2 regions of the Litoribrevibacter euphylliae genome follow, and region 2 is predicted to be linked to the other one. Evidence: riboswitches for the same ligand, from Rfam matches in the RefSeq annotation. Region 2 holds a riboswitch; the other holds the start of a gene.
What was found. Region 2 has a riboswitch for cobalamin ahead of bluB (5,6-dimethylbenzimidazole synthase). Riboswitches for the same ligand answer to the same signal wherever they lie in the genome.
Positions count from the first base shown of each region.

Region 1: linked by a shared signal. The riboswitch ahead of ACFOEK_RS10895 (TonB-dependent receptor domain-containing protein) and the one ahead of bluB (5,6-dimethylbenzimidazole synthase) in region 2 are both predicted to bind cobalamin.

Region 1 covers NZ_JBHRSZ010000004.1:739,431-747,261, forward strand. The annotation lists gene ACFOEK_RS10875 (alpha/beta fold hydrolase) at 45-1,238, shown strand; gene ACFOEK_RS10880 (ATP-binding protein) at 1,235-3,406, opposite strand; gene ACFOEK_RS10885 (molybdopterin-dependent oxidoreductase) at 3,411-3,917, opposite strand; gene ACFOEK_RS10890 (cysteine-rich CWC family protein) at 4,072-4,299, shown strand; cobalamin riboswitch at 4,354-4,635, shown strand; gene ACFOEK_RS10895 (TonB-dependent receptor domain-containing protein) at 4,674-6,518, shown strand; gene ACFOEK_RS10900 (hypothetical protein) at 6,669-6,917, shown strand; gene ACFOEK_RS10905 (SGNH/GDSL hydrolase family protein) at 6,982-7,686, shown strand; gene ACFOEK_RS10910 (peptidylprolyl isomerase) at 7,708-7,831, opposite strand, start outside.
Region 2 covers NZ_JBHRSZ010000004.1:133,597-141,427, reverse strand. The annotation lists gene ACFOEK_RS08130 (adenosylcobinamide-GDP ribazoletransferase) at 1-563, opposite strand, end outside; gene ACFOEK_RS08125 (histidine phosphatase family protein) at 606-1,238, opposite strand; gene cobT (nicotinate-nucleotide--dimethylbenzimidazole phosphoribosyltransferase) at 1,353-2,423, opposite strand; gene cobU (bifunctional adenosylcobinamide kinase/adenosylcobinamide-phosphate guanylyltransferase) at 2,468-3,016, opposite strand; cobalamin riboswitch at 3,200-3,464, shown strand; gene bluB (5,6-dimethylbenzimidazole synthase) at 3,508-4,251, shown strand; gene ACFOEK_RS08105 (EAL domain-containing protein) at 4,253-6,430, opposite strand; gene ACFOEK_RS08100 (CheR family methyltransferase) at 6,522-7,382, opposite strand; gene ACFOEK_RS08095 (response regulator) at 7,401-7,831, opposite strand, start outside.

The DNA.
Region 1 (7,831 bases), 610 kb from region 2:
TAATCTGTTCTACAGGGTAATTTAGATAGAACTTGGGAAGTAATATGCAGCAACTGGCACGACGTTTGTTTAACAGTAATATCAAGAAAACCCTTCAGCATAGTATTCAAAAACCTTCAGAAGTTATCTCTCTTTATAAGCAAACCAAAGAAAACGCCAAGCAGCGATTTTTTTATGCCGATACCTTGGTTCAGGCCGAGAAAACGCCGTTCGAAGTGATTCATCAGCAAGACATTGTTACCGTCAGATATTACCCGCCATTAGAATGTGACAGCATCCAGGTCGAAGACGGCAAAGGCGGTGAATTCACGGTTGACGTCAACAAAGAGGCTTTTGAAACGCCGTTGGTGCTGGTGTCTCCGTTAGCTGTGAACATGTACATCTACGATTTATTTCCCCAGCGCAGTTTAGTGAAGTATTTAAGAGCACGTGGTTTTGAACTGTATTTGATCGACTGGGGTCGTCCTGGCTGGCGTCAAAATCATTTTGCCATCGAAACCTACATTACCGATCTCATGCCGGAAATGATTGCAAAGGTTCGTGAACACAGTGGTAAGCAGCAGTTGTCGCTGCATGGCTGGAGTTTTGGCGGTATGTTCAGTGCGGCATACTCAGCCCTGGATAAAGACATCAAAAACGTTGCTTTGATTGGTGCGCCGTGTGATTACCATGCAAACGGGGAATTAGGTGTTCAGTATCAACGTATTTCCCGTAACCTACGCTGGCTTGAAAAGCGCACCGGCTGGCGAGTGCACAACACCAAACAACGTTGGTGGCGTTCACCTGGCTGGGCGAATTCCATGGCGTTTAAACTGACTAACCCGGTGGGAAGTATCCAAGGCTATATGGATTTGCTAAAGAATCTGCACGATGAGGAGTACATTATTTCTCATGCAACTAATGGTGCTTTCCTTGATGATATGGTGGCGTATCCAGGGGCGGTAATTCAGGATGTGATTCAGTTCTTGTGGACGGACAACATCATGGCTAAAGGGGAGCTGCCTCTTCGCAACTTGAGAGTAAATTATTCCGATGTGACGGCCAATCTGTGTTTGATTACAGGTAAGCAAGACCCCATCGTTACTACAGATTGCGGTTTAAAGTTATTTGACTTGGTGTCGAGTGTTGAGAAGCATCACCAGGAAGTGAAGGGCGGCCACATGGGCATTCTTTCTGGCAGTAAATCGACCGTGGATATCTGGCCTCAAGTGGCAGACTGGTTAGCGGCACGATCTTAATTGTCGAGCCTCATGTTCGAAGCTTGAGTTTCGTTGAGATACATTTCCAGTGTGGAAATTAGCTCATCCGGCTTGAAGGGTTTGGGCAGGTGACTGTCCATCCCCACTTCCTTATACAACTTCACATCTTCACTCATGACATTGGCCGTTAAGGCAACAATAGGGGTGCGTTGATTCATACCTTTAGTGCGAATTAACTTGGTGGCTTCAACACCGTCCATTTCTGGCATTTGAATATCCATCAGGATGAGGTCAAAATGATCTATCTCGGCCTTATCGGCGGCTATTTCACCGTTGTCTGCGGTTGTTACTCTGAGACCAAACAAATCCAACATTTCTTGAGCAATCATTTGATTGATAGGGCTGTCTTCAACCAGTAGCACATGCTTGCCATTGAAATCTTGCTTTTCAATGTGTGCTGAGGCTTCTGAATGGTGGCTTGTTTCTGTGGCTATGCATTCGGTAATTCGAATGCTGTTAAAGGGAGACTCAATGCCGTAGAAACTTAGTGGAGTGATGGCAGACAATTCAAGCAGTTGGTCGGGGTATCCTAAAACATACGCAGTTTTATCTGGATGTTGTTCTAACAGCATTACAATGTAGTCCAGATCTTCCTTGCTATGAAGAGGAGGAAATTCAATCAACAGTTGTTGTGCAGTATTAAGTGTTTCAAAGGTGATTCCTGTTCTTTGTAGAGTCGCTTGTGCTTCCTGATTAGCTGTTTTACTCATATCAATGATGTGTACTGCTTTGGTCGTCAGATCCAGATTAGAGCATTTGATATCAAGTACTCGAGATGCACTCGCTTCGATGGGAAGCTTGATTGTAAAACAGGTTCCTACGTCCAGGCTGCTGGAGACATCGACAGTGCCGTCCATCAATTCTGTCAGGCTTTTAACGATGGAGAGGCCAAGCCCGGTTCCTCCGTATTTTCGGGTGGTGGAGAGATCTCCTTGGTTAAATTCGGTGAAAAGCTTGTCCATGGCTTTTTCATCAATTCCGACGCCGGTATCTGTGATTGTTATGTTCAGTTGTTGACTGGCTTGGTGAAAGGATACCTTGAGTTGAATAAAGCCTTCGTGAGTGAATTTAATCGCGTTCGAGACAAGGTTCGTGATGATTTGCTGTAATCGGGCTGGATCGCCTTGAAAATAAGCAGGTACTTCCGGCTCCACCAAAAAGTAAACATTAAGTGCTTTGTTTCTGGCGTTCGCACTCATGGTGGCTGAAATGCGCTCTAAGACATCAGCAATATCGACTTGAGTAATTTCAAGTTCAAGCTTTCCTGATTCAATCTTGCTAACGTCGAGAATATCGTTAATGACGTGCAATAAGGTATCGCTGGAAAGAATTACTTTATCTAGATAGTTAATGACTTCTGGTTTGATGGCTTTTTGGCGAGCCAGATTGGTTAAGCCTATGATGCCATTAAGTGGGGTTCTGATTTCGTGAGACATGTTGGAGAGAAATCGGCTTTTGGCCCGTGTGGATTCTTCTGCGGCGTTCCTTGCATCGATAAGCGCAATGGTTTGTTCTTTTAATGTTTGACTCATTCTGCGTTGAACAGAAAGTTGCCGAGAAATGATAATCAGGCCGGTTAGGGATATCCCGCCGATGATGGCAAGCAAGTAGATTTGAATCTTTAACGAGTGGTTCCAGGAATCGTGCATGTCTTTACTTTGCTTTTGAGCCGAGTGGATGACTTGTTGGCTGTATTGATTCCACAGTCGTCGGGCTTGAGCCAAGAGTGTATTGAATTGCTTGATATTGGATTTGTCATCAATGCTCATTGGGAGCACATAGCCCAGCTGATCTAGGTATTCTTGTAATTCAATCAGCTTGCCGGTTTCTCCATGGACTTGGTGGAAATTACCTGTTACATCACTCTTTAAGTCATTATTGATGCTTCCACGAATGATTTTGTATTGCATTTTCAAACGATGGAGATTTGAGGTCGTAGGCAGGTCTGAGAAATGTTGCGCTGTTAACTGCAAAGACATTAATTTAGTTTTTATGCCTAAGTTGTTATTGATGATGGCTAGAAACGGGCGACTGGTAAGTTGATTCAGGCTCTGGAGTTGAACGACCGAATAAAAAAGACAGCCGAGAAGAATTGCAGCTAACACAATAATATTGATGGTTAGGAAAGGGCGCTTGGTATCGATCAAAATACTATTGCACCTCTATGGTTCTTATTTGCCAAACAGATTTGTTGTAGTACAGATCGTTTCTTATATCTGGGTGATCTGAAAACGGAAATACCACAAATAGAGGCCCTCGGGTATCGAGTGTTAATTGTTGTCCGTTTTCATGAGTAGCTAAAATAACGTCGTATTTTTTTAAATCGGACATCTCAATCTCTGCCATATAATCATCCCAGGCAATGACGAGCACGGAGCTGCCTTTTGCGCCTACTTTTCGTAAGAGGTCTCTGAATAGGGGCCCCCGATAAGTAATTGGGATACTCGTGATATGATTTGTGGTCGTGATTTGATGTTGAGGAAGTGCGTTGATCGTTTTTCTGTCGATAAGTGCTAGATTATCCTGAGTCGTGACTGATATCTTACCTTTGATTTCAATCAGAACCTCTTTTTCAGATATAGCCGTCTCTGCAAGCAAATAAGACGGAAATAGCATCAAAAGAATTAGGACATTACGTATTGTTAAGCAATTAAACATATAAAAATACTCTTGTTTTTCTTTAGATGGAGTATAGACCTAAACTTAAGACTAGGAGTCCTGAGTACTTTTTTGCAGGGAAAAACTTTTCGATGATGTGCCTTATAGGTATCGAAACTAAGGCGATATTGAACAGATCAACAGTGAGTGAGTTTTGACGAAAGATGTAGACCCTTCGATTTGTCCTCTGTGTGGCAAAGGTAATTTTTGTGTGATGACCCAAGATTTGACTGACGGTGAATCTGGTCGTTCTATGAAGGCTTGCTGGTGTATGTCGGCCTCCTTTCCTGAGAACTATCAATCCTACTTGGCTCAGCAAGACCTGGATAAACGTTGTATTTGTGAGTCTTGTCTCGATCAAATGAATGCAGGCAAAGCTTAAATCTTCCTCTGTCTGTTTCTGATTATTCCTTGATATCTCTAAAAACCGCTGTGATAATCGCGCCTCGCTTTGGGTAGGTGGTATTTTAGATTCGAATCAACGCATCTGTAATGCTGCTTTTAAACGGGAAGTTGTGTGCTTGTTTGATGCCCTAATCAGACAAAATTCCAACGCTGCCCCCGCAACGGTGATGGAGCTAAGTTCAGTACTAAGCCACTGTGTTTGTCTATCAATGCTATGCCAATGATAGCAAAAGGACATGGGAAGGCGCTGAATGAAATCATGCTTAATGGTTTACTCCTAAGCCCGGAGACCGGCCTCTAGTGGTTCACTCATTCACTGAAACGTGCGGCGGGCACGTTAGGCGCAGGATCATGCTATTAAAATCTAAATTTTCTCCATCACACATTTCACTTTTCGCAGCCAGCTTACTATGCGGCTCTTACGCTCAAGCAGAGCTTCCTACAACGACAGAAACCACAGTTATTACGGCCAATCGAACGGCTATGTCAGTTGATGAAACTCTGGCTTCGGTAACCGTTATTACGCGTGAAGACCTTGAACGATCTCAGGTTCGTTCAACTCAGGAACTACTACGTCGATACGCGAATGTCACCATTAAAAACACTGGTGGGCGTGGTAAGCAGACCTCGATGTTCCTTCGCGGTACGGAGTCGACTCACACACTTTTCCTTATTGATGGGGTAAAAGTGGGGTCAGCAACCAGTGGGTTAACAGCCTTTCAAAACATCCCAGTCGATCAAATAGATCGTGTTGAAATTGTTAAAGGGCCGAGATCGAGCCTTTATGGGTCAGAAGCCGCTGGTGGTGTGGTACAGATTTTTACTCGTAAAGAACATCAGCAAGGCTTTACGCCATTTGTTCGAGTAGGTGCCGGTTCTGATGATACGAAAGAAATGGCTGTAGGTTTTGGGGCTCGAAACGATTATGCCTCTTTAAATGCTACATACAGCTATGAGGAAACCGATGGCATTGATACCTATAAAGGTTATGAGTCAGACGACGATGGTTTTGAAAACTCATCCTTAAGCGTCAACTCGGCAATGAATTTCTCTAAAGACACGGTGCTGACGTTCACTTATTTACAGTCTCACGGTCAGAATGAATTTGATGACACATTTTCCTTTTATCCAAACCAGGAAAGCAAAGACACTTTGCGTACCATTGGAGTGGGTCTGAACAGTCAAATCACCTCGGCATGGTCAACCGATGTTCAATTAGGGCGCAGTTGGGATAAGTCTCATACTTATGCGAATTATGTAAAGACATCGACTTATGAAACCCGTCGTGATTCTCTATCTTGGCTGAACCATGTGGCATTGTCTGATGTGTCGATGTTGACCCTTGGTTATGACTATCAGGAAGATCATTCTGTAACGACAGATAATTTTATTCAGAACGAGCGTTATAATCACGGTGTCTTCACACAGTTACAAACTGAGATCGAAGGTCACGACTTAGAAGCCAGTCTTCGATACGACGACAATGAACAGTTTGGATCTGAGCGAACAGGGAATCTGGCTTGGGGTTACAGCTTCGACAATGCCACTCGTGTTCGGGCTTCTTATGGAACGGCTTTCGTAGCGCCATCATTTAACTTTCTATATCACCCAGGATACGGCTTCTGCTGTTCAGGAAATCCGGACTTGAAGCCAGAGCAAACAGATACCTTTGAAATGGGTGTTGACGGCTCCATCGAATCGGTTGAGTGGTCTGCGACTTGGTTCAGAACTCGCGTTGAAGATCTAATCATTTCAGAAGCACCGGTTTATGTGCCAGAGAACGTAAGCAAAGCGCGAATTCAAGGCTTTGAGTTTGGATTCAATACCTACTTCTTTGATTGGGCCATTCGTTCAGAATTAACCTTGATCAGTGCGAAAAGCCGAAGTGGTGATACCTCTGGGAAACGTTTAATCAATCGACCAAAACAGACGTTGTCCGTCATGATGGATCGTGATTTTAATCGCTTTTCTTTAGGTGCGACGGTAATCGCTGAAAGCGAATCCTATGTCGATCAACAAAATACCGTGGCGCTTCCAGGTTATGCGACGTTAGATCTGCGTGCAGGGTATTTGATTACGGATGAGCTAAAGCTACAAGCCAAAGTCGAAAATATTCTTGAGCAGGAATACGAGTTAAGACGAGGCTATAACCAACCTGAGCTAACGTATTTAGTTTCTGTGACTTATCAGCCGTAGAGATCTATTTTTAACGTTATCGATCGTTAGTTTGAAAAAGCCGCTTGGTCATTGAGCGGCTTTTTCGTATCCGGTTCGTATCTGGCTTCTTATCTTGTAAGTCATTCCTTATAATGCTCGCCTTCTTTTATCGGTAATTCAGGACTGTTTATGAACCTTATGACGGTTGCCCTTGGGGTGGTGTGTTGGCTAATCGCCATTGTTTTTGGATATCGCAGCGTGAAGCACAAAGAAACGGATGGGCGTTTGAAAGTGATGAGAGCGACCTTAGGTGAAAAACGGGGTGTGATATTCTTTCGATTCACCTATGTTGCTATGCCGATCTTTATTGGTTCTATTATTATTGTGGCCGGGTTCCAGGGGTTAACCATTGCTGAATTCTTCATGGGAGAGCAATAACCTAGGCAGCTCTTCTAATCTTGAAGCGACTTCGACTCAGAGTAAGGTTTTAGGATAACGCAGGATGCTGAATACACTATCGACCTTGTTTCTTTTGCCGATTCTCTTACCGCAAGGGATCTATGTGCGCTTAACGACACCAAGACTGCCAGAAGCCAGTGGTGAGCGTGCAGGCGTGATTGGTGAAGGCAAGCTGCTCAAGGTTTTGATTTTGGGCGATTCAGCCGCGGCGGGTGTTGGGGCAGAGTGTCAGTCGCAGGCGTTATCCGGGCAATTGGTTGATCGGCTTAAGGAAAGCTATACCGTCGATTGGCGATTGGAAGCCTCTACCGGCGATAAAACATTGGATGTGATTGAGCGTCTTGAAGCTTTGGACGCGTTTGATGTGGACTTAGTGATCACATCAATTGGTGTAAATGACGTGACCAGTAGTGTGTCTCCGGCGGATTGGTATCAACAGCAACAACAGATGGTCGATCTGTTGCGCCAGAAGTTTTCGGTTCGTACTGTGTTAATGACACCCGTTCCACCCATGCATTTGTTCCCGGCGTTACCACAGCCATTACGCTGGTGTTTGGGGAATCGTGCGAATGAGTTGAACCATCGTATGAACGCTTTAATTCAAACTAATGTATTCTGTCATTTGATTGAACCAGGCTTTGAACTGGATCAATCCTTGATGGCAAGTGATGGCTTTCACCCAGGGCCAAAGCTTTATCAACAATGGGCTGAAGCCTTAACGTCTCATATCTACAAGCTTCAGCCTTAAGTTGACTGTCTTGGGCTGTGTTTAGTTGCGGTACAGTGTTTGGATAAGGTGGAAACCGAACTGAGTTTTTACCGGGCCATGGATTTCAAGAATGGCTTTCTTAAAGACGACCTGATCAAAGGCTTTTACCATCTGGCCGGGTCTG
Region 2 (7,831 bases):
AACGCCAATACGATGACAATGCCCCAGGCTTTGGAGGCATCAAGTTGCTGGCTCAAGGCGTCCCCCAAGCCGCCTTCACGCACGTATTCCGTCGTTAGCAATAACAGTACTGCTGATAATCGTCCAATGACCGGGATCACCATCAAGCCAAACACAAAACCACTGCTTAGCAGACTTTCAATCAAGGCGAATTTGAGCAGTAAGCAAGTCATCAACACGCACACCGCGATTGGGCCACTGACCGGGTCTTTCATGATTTCCAAAGTACGCTCTTTGGAACCAAAACCGCCCATCCAGGCATCGGCACAATCAGCCAAGCCATCCAAATGCAAAGCACCGGTAATCGCCACCCAGGCTAACAAGACGATTCCAGCAACGACCAGTGAAGAAAACCAAGGCATCAATAAGGCCGCTAAAGCCCACAAAATCGCTCCAATGACAGCCCCCACCAGCGGATACCAGAGCACCGAGTCGGCAAGGTCTTTATTGTCTATCTGTTTGAGATGTGGAGTTGGTAATAAAGTGAAGAATTGAAGTGCAACCCAGAAAGGTTTGAGGTTCATATGCGTCCTTTTCTTACGTATTTTCGGCAATAAAAAACCAATTCAGCCGGCTTTGTTATGAAACGCCATCATTGGGTGATATTCCTGATTCCCCTCTTGCTCACCGTCTTTGTCATTGGCGAACATTAAGAAGCGTGTCAGGCAGCCGTATGGGACCTCCATCTTGGATACCGACGACATAGGAATCGAGAGTAGCTCAGACAACAACACGCGTATGATGCCACCATGATTGACCAGCAATATGCGTTTCCCTTGATGACGCGCCAACATCTTTGACCAAGCCGCGTTGACCCGCTGCGTCATCTGAGCAACAGATTCACCACCATGAGGATTGCTGTCAGGCTGAGTATAAAAGGCCGTCACGTTATCTGACTCAGCTTTCCACACGTCCTTAAAGGTTAAGCCTTCCCAACGGCCAAAATTGATTTCCCGAAACCCGGTATCGATTTCAAAAGGCTTTTTTAACTCTTCCGCCAGGGCCATGGCATAACGCTTACACCGTTGTTTTGGCGAAGTAATGATCACATCCCAATCCGTCTCAACAGACGCGATGGCATTATCCAGAGTTTCCCAGCCTTTTTTACTTAATGGGCTGTCGATAATGCCGCGGTAAATAGACTGAGCACCTTCGCATTCGCCATGTCGCAAGAGATCAACTCTTGTGGTTTGCGTCATAAGCAACCCTCCACACTCCATATCATAGAAGCATTAGCAGGGTTTCGCTGAATTTGAGAATTCCACATTTGAGAGTTCCATTGCCCTTTAACCAGTAAACCAAGAGCCGCTAAATCACTCACCAGAATTGCTCACACCTGCAGACGCAAAGGTTGCCATGGAATTATGAAGAGAACATGCCAGTTTCAAAACAGGTAAGGCCATTGCCGCGCCACTGGCTTCACCTAAACGCATTCCCAAACTTAACAAGGGCTTAGCATCCAGCGCTTGCAGCACTTTGCAGTGCCCGGACTCTTGGGACTGATGCGCAAAGATCAACCAAGGTCTAAGTGCCTCATTGATGCTAAGCGCCGCCAACGCAGCGACGGAACAGATAAACCCATCCACCAAAACGGTTACGCCTAACTGGCCACAACGAAGATACGCACCCGCTAAGGCTACGATTTCAAAGCCGCCCATGGTTTTTAGCGTCTCAATCGCATCGCCTTTAGCATGTTTATGCAAGGTCAGAGCGTTTAATACCGCTTGTTGTTTGAGCTTCAAGCCCTCATCGTCAACGCCAGTGCCACGGCCAACCAGATCCTGGATCTGCTGTTCCATACCTGATTCAAGGTCGATTAAAGAAGCCGCTATTGCAGACGCCGCTGTGGTATTACCAATACCCATTTCACCGCCAATGAATAGATCCATGCCTTCTTGATGAGCTTGATCCGCTATCGACTTACCCAGTTCAAACGCTGCTTCAAACTGTGCTTGACTCATGGCGGCTTGCTGGCAGAAATTTTTTGTTCCTGCGGCTACAGGTTGATTGATCAGTTTCGGATGATCCTGAACCGGAGACGCTGCACCCACATTGACCACTTTAAAATCCGCACCCTGCTCTTTCGCCAGCACACTGATGGCGGCGCCACCAGCACAGAAGTTTTTAATCATTTCCACCGTCACGGCTTGTGGAAAGGCGGATACGCCTTCTGCCACCACACCGTGATCGCCCGCAAAGACACGAATGGCGACGTTATCGACCTTCGGATTCAAAGTGTTCTGATTAGCGGCTAATTGAATCGCGATGTCTTCTAACTGCCCCAATGATCCAGGTGGCTTAGTCAGCTGATTTTGATGAGCCGATGCTTGCTCACGTTGTTCTGCGTTAGGCTGTTGAATCGCGTGTGTCCACCAGGCAGTCATAATCCGATCCTTTGATAATAAATTAAGAAAGTGAAAAAGTTGGTTTAAGAACTTTGGGATGTTTTGAGAAATTGAGGCAAGCCCGCCACCACGAAGACAACCGAGTCACACATCTTCGCTAAATCTTGATGTAACCAACCGGCTTCGTCCACAAATTTACGGGACAACTCGCCCATCGGCACTACTCCTTGTCCGACTTCATTACTAACGAAGATTACATCGCCAGGCAAATCATTCAGAGTGTCCATAAGCTTGGCTCGCTCAGATTGCCAAACTTGGTCTTGTTGAATGTTTTTGGATTGCTGGTCTGACTGCAACAAACAGTTGGTCAGCCACAAGGTTAAACAATCCACCAGAATGCAATTATCGGCTCGACTGTGCTGTTTCAAGGTTTCAGCCAATCGAAGCGGCTCTTCGATCAATGCCCAATCATCTGATCGTCTTTGCTGATGCAGTTTTACGCGCTCGGACATTTCTCGATCTCGGGTTTCTGCGGTAGCCAGATAAATAAGTTGCTTGCCCGAAGCCAACGCGCGCTCTTCGGCCAAACGGCTTTTTCCGGAACGAGCACCCCCTAAAATAAGTTCTAGCACGGCCTTCCCTTACAACCTTAAGAATAAAGAAGAGTGAATAAAGAGGCTGCCACTTTATCGGCTGACAGGAAAGCAGGTCAACTTATTCCCTGGGAATTCTCCTTGACCATCTGGTAATTAACTCCTATAACCTCTTCCAAAACGTCAGGTGCCCAAGGTGTAAAGCAGTCGCTGTAATGAAAAATAATCATTATGAACGCAGCTTCACCAAGGGAGAATCGGGAATCCGGTGACAATCCGGAACGCGCCCAGCCCTGTGATGGTGACTTATACGTCACGGTTTCTATCGAACTATTATCGAAAAGCCACTGACTTCGAAGAACTCTGGTTTCGAAAAACAATAGTATCGGAAAAACCAAGCCACTGGACCAACTCAACTGAGCGTCTGGGAAGGCGATGTATAAGGATGACCCTCAGTCAGTAGACCGGCCTGATTGTGTAACTACGCTGTAGTTGGACCCTACGCGTACATTCCATTGAAGGGGACTACTATGGAATCCGACGCTTTAACAGAGCGACATCGTTTCGCCGATGCAGAACGCGCTGCGCTTTACAAAACCGTATTTAACCGCCGAGACGTACGCGGCCAATTTACTTCGACACCCGTGGCCGATGAGGTGTTAGCACGAGTGCTCTATGCTGCCCACCATGCGCCTTCGGTAGGCTTCATGCAGCCGTGGAACTTCCTGGTGATTCGTTCACAAGAGAAAAAACAACAGGTTCATCAACTGTTCAGCAAAGCCAATCGTGAAGCGGCCGAAATGTTTGAAGGCGAGAAACAAACGGCTTATAAAAGCCTAAAGCTGGAAGGAATCTTAGAGTCGCCCATTAACCTCTGTATCACCTGCGACCGAACCCGTACAGGCAAACCTGTGTTGGGTCGAACGCACATGAAAACCATGGATCTCTACAGCTCGGTGTGTGCGGTGCAAAACCTGTGGTTAGCAGCCCGTGCAGAGGGCTTAGGTGTTGGCTGGGTGAGTATCATGCATGAGCAAGAACTAAAAGACACCCTGAATATTCCTGAACACGTGGTGCCCATCGCTTATCTGTGTATCGGATACGTGGAACATTTTAAAGACAAGCCAGAACTGGAAACCAAAGGTTGGCTACCCCGGATGAACCTTTCAGAGCTCGTAAACTTTGAGCAATGGCAAGGCGAAGCCAGTACCAGCGAACAAGAACAACTGCTTGAAACCCTTCAAGCGTTGGAAAGCTTTCCTACTAATTTTTAAATTAGTTTGAATACTGCTTTTTGAAGTCAACTAAATATGCTTCAGCTTTCGTTTCATCCAAGGGTTTACTGTAGTAATAACCTTGGATGAAATCGCACTCCAGTCCTTTTAAGAATTCAAGCTGTTCTTCGGTTTCTACACCTTCGGCAATCACGGTCAATCCAAGAATTTCTGACAAGCTTACAATCGCCTTCACAATGGCCTGGCTTTGTTCTCCTTCATGCAGAGCACGTACAAAAGACATATCAATTTTTAAGGCATCAATAGGCAATCGACGAAGATAATTCAATGACGAATATCCGGTACCAAAATCATCAATGGAGATTTTTATGCCCATTTCTTGCAGCTCTGCCAACAGCTTAATGATGTGCTCTACATTGTCGATCATGATGCTTTCAGTCACTTCAATTTCCAAACACCCAATGGGCAGTTGGTAGGTCTCTATGCATTCTTTGATCGTGGATTTTAAGGATTGATGCTGTAACTGCTTGATGGATATATTAATCGCCATCGACATAGATTCATCGACAATACCAGCGTCTAACCACGCTCTGAATTGCCGACAGCTTTGCTCAATGACCCAGCGACCGATCGAAATAATCAGCCCCATTTCTTCCGCTTTGGGAATAAAATCCGATGGCGAGATAAACTCGTCTGATCCGACTCGCCATCTTAGTAGCGCTTCAAATCCAATGACTTTCTGTTGGTAAGGATCAATTTTCGGTTGGTAATAAAGCAGAAACTGATTTAATTGCAGAGCAACCCTGAGACGATTCTCAAGTTGCAACGAATAATGCACTTCTTGCTGCATGGTCTCGGTAAAGAAACGGAAATTATTTCGACCGTTTTCTTTCACCTTATACATGGCAATATCAGCGCACTTCATCAAAGCCTCTTCATCCTTGGCAGATTCAGGATAGGTCGCAATACCAATGCTAATACCAATATGAATCTCATGATCCCGCAAATAAAAAGGCTCTCCCAAAAATTCAATAATCTTCTGGGCAATGGCAGCAATGTCTCTGGCGGTGTGAATAGATTCCAGAACAACGGTGAATTCATCACCACCAATGCGCCCAATAACATCACCATCCCTTAAACATTTTCTGATACGAACAGCGACATCTTGCAGCAGGTAATCTCCGATCTCATGTCCCATGGTATCGTTGACGATCTTGAACTTATCCAAATCCATAAACAGTAAAGCGACAGACGAACCAGCTCGTTTGGCCCGAGAAATGGACTGCGCTAACAGGTTTTGAAATGAATATCGGTTATTCAGACCTGTGAGACTATCGTATTGAGCCAGTTGACTGAGCTGCTCTTCGGCTCGTTTACGCTCGGTAATATCTTGAAATGCCAGCACAACCCCGACCAGTTTATTGTCGTCATAAATAGGCGTCGCGTGGTATTCCGTAGGAAAGGCACCCTCTACTTTTTTTCGAAAGATACCCAGGGTCTCGTGATACATTTTTCCTTCAGAACACACCCGATAGATGGGCGCATCTTTCCACTCTATGGAGTGGGATTTGCTGTCACCCAAAATGAGATAATCAAGCACAGACTGATTCTCTAATTCAGCTTCGGAACACCCCAATAACTTTTGTGCCGCTGGATTACTAAAAGTGACTAAGCCTTCGTTATCGAGCCCTAAAATTCCCTCTCCCACCGATTTTAACAACAATTGGTTTTTACGCTTCAAGCGCTCAATGTCCTCCAGAGTTTCCTTGAGCTGTTGGCGCTGTATTTCTAAATCCAGGAAGACTTTTACCTTACTCTCTAAGGTTGAAGGCTTAATGGGCTTAAACAAATAATCCACAGCCCCGGCCTGATAGCCTTTGTATTCAAACTCGTCGGTACGATCTGCTGCTGTAATAAAAATGATCGGCGTATGCTTAGTTCTCTGGTTAATCCGCATTAAATTAGCGGTCTCAAAGCCATCCATCACTGGCATCATCACATCCATAAGCACCACAGCAAAGTTATGCCGCAACGACATAGACAAGGCTTCTTCGCCGTTAAAAGCGGAATAAAACTCGGCATCGAGATTTTCCAGAATAACCTCAATGGCTCGCTGGTTCTCTTTGCGGTCATCCACAATTAAAATTTTCGGTAAGGAGACCACCGATTTCCTTGGTGCTAAGGGCACAGGATAAGCTTCGCATTGATTGTATGTCACTGTGTTCTTCCCCCTGATACTGCCATGATGTTTTATCCTTGATTAATCCAGTCTCTGTTATCATCTACGAATACAAAATTAGAGATAAAAGTTAGTGATAAATACTGGCCACCTGAGCAATCGAATGGGTTCGCTTATAGATTCGATTGGTTACAGAAATAGGTTCATAGGATTCATCGTCATAAAGACCATTTAACGACTCCTGACTTCCAAGGCACAGCACACCGCCAGGGTGGAGGCCGCTGGTAAATAAACTGACGACTTTCCGTTTTAAACTTCGATCAAAATAAATCAACACATTGCGACAAATGATGACTTCAACTTCCGTAAAGACGCTGTCACTGACCAAGTTATGACAGGCAAAAGTTATGTGTTTTTTGATACGTTCTTCCAACTTAGCGCAGTCATAACACGAGAAAAAATAATCACTCAACTCTCTTTGCCCACCCGCTTGTCGATAACCTTGGGTGTACTGTTCAATCTTATCTGCCGAGAAAAGACCTTCTTTGGCCTTACGAATCACTTGAGGACTGAGATCAGTGGCATAGATACGAGCCCGCTCAAGTAAACCATGTTCATGTAACAAAATAGCAAGAGAGAAGGCTTCTTCGCCTGTTGAACAACCAGCGCTCCAGACTTTGAAAAAAGAAAAAGTTTTCAGAATCGGAAAGACATTATCGACAAAGGACTTATAAAACGCGGGATCACGAAACATATCCGTTACGTTGACCAACAGGCTATTAATCAGCCGCGAAGCAAACAGCTCGTCATGAATCACACGAGGGATAAGCTCAGCGATGCTGTCGACTCTTTCCTGCTCGACCAAGAAATTTAAGCGACGCCTTAGAGAGTCGGGGCTGTAATCACGAAAGTCATAACCAAGACGCTGATAGATCACATCCAGCAGACAATCCACTTCAATTTGTTCGATCTTTTCAGGCGCTAATTTCATCTATTACCCTTCATATCCCTATCCATCGACCCACACCTTGATCATTGAAATCAGCCGATCGAGTTCAACCGGTTTTGATAAGTAATCACTGGCCCCAACCTCAAGGCATTTCTCTCGGTCTTCGGGCATGGCTTTAGCCGTCAACGCAATGATCGGCACCGTCTCTGAATACTCGCTGCGAATGCTTTTAATTGCTTCATAGCCGTCCATTACTGGCATCATGATGTCCATTAACACCAAGTCAAAGTCCGGCTCATCCCGGAATTTTTCTAACGCCAAAGCACCGTTGTCTGCGATGTTGATGCTCATCCCGTAATCCTGAAGCACTTTAGATAATGCGTAAGTGTTCCTAAGATCGTCATCCACCAACAAAATCTTGCGGCCCGATAAATCAATATCCCCTACTTCGAGCAGCTCATTGAAAGACTGCACAGGAAAACGTTCGTTAA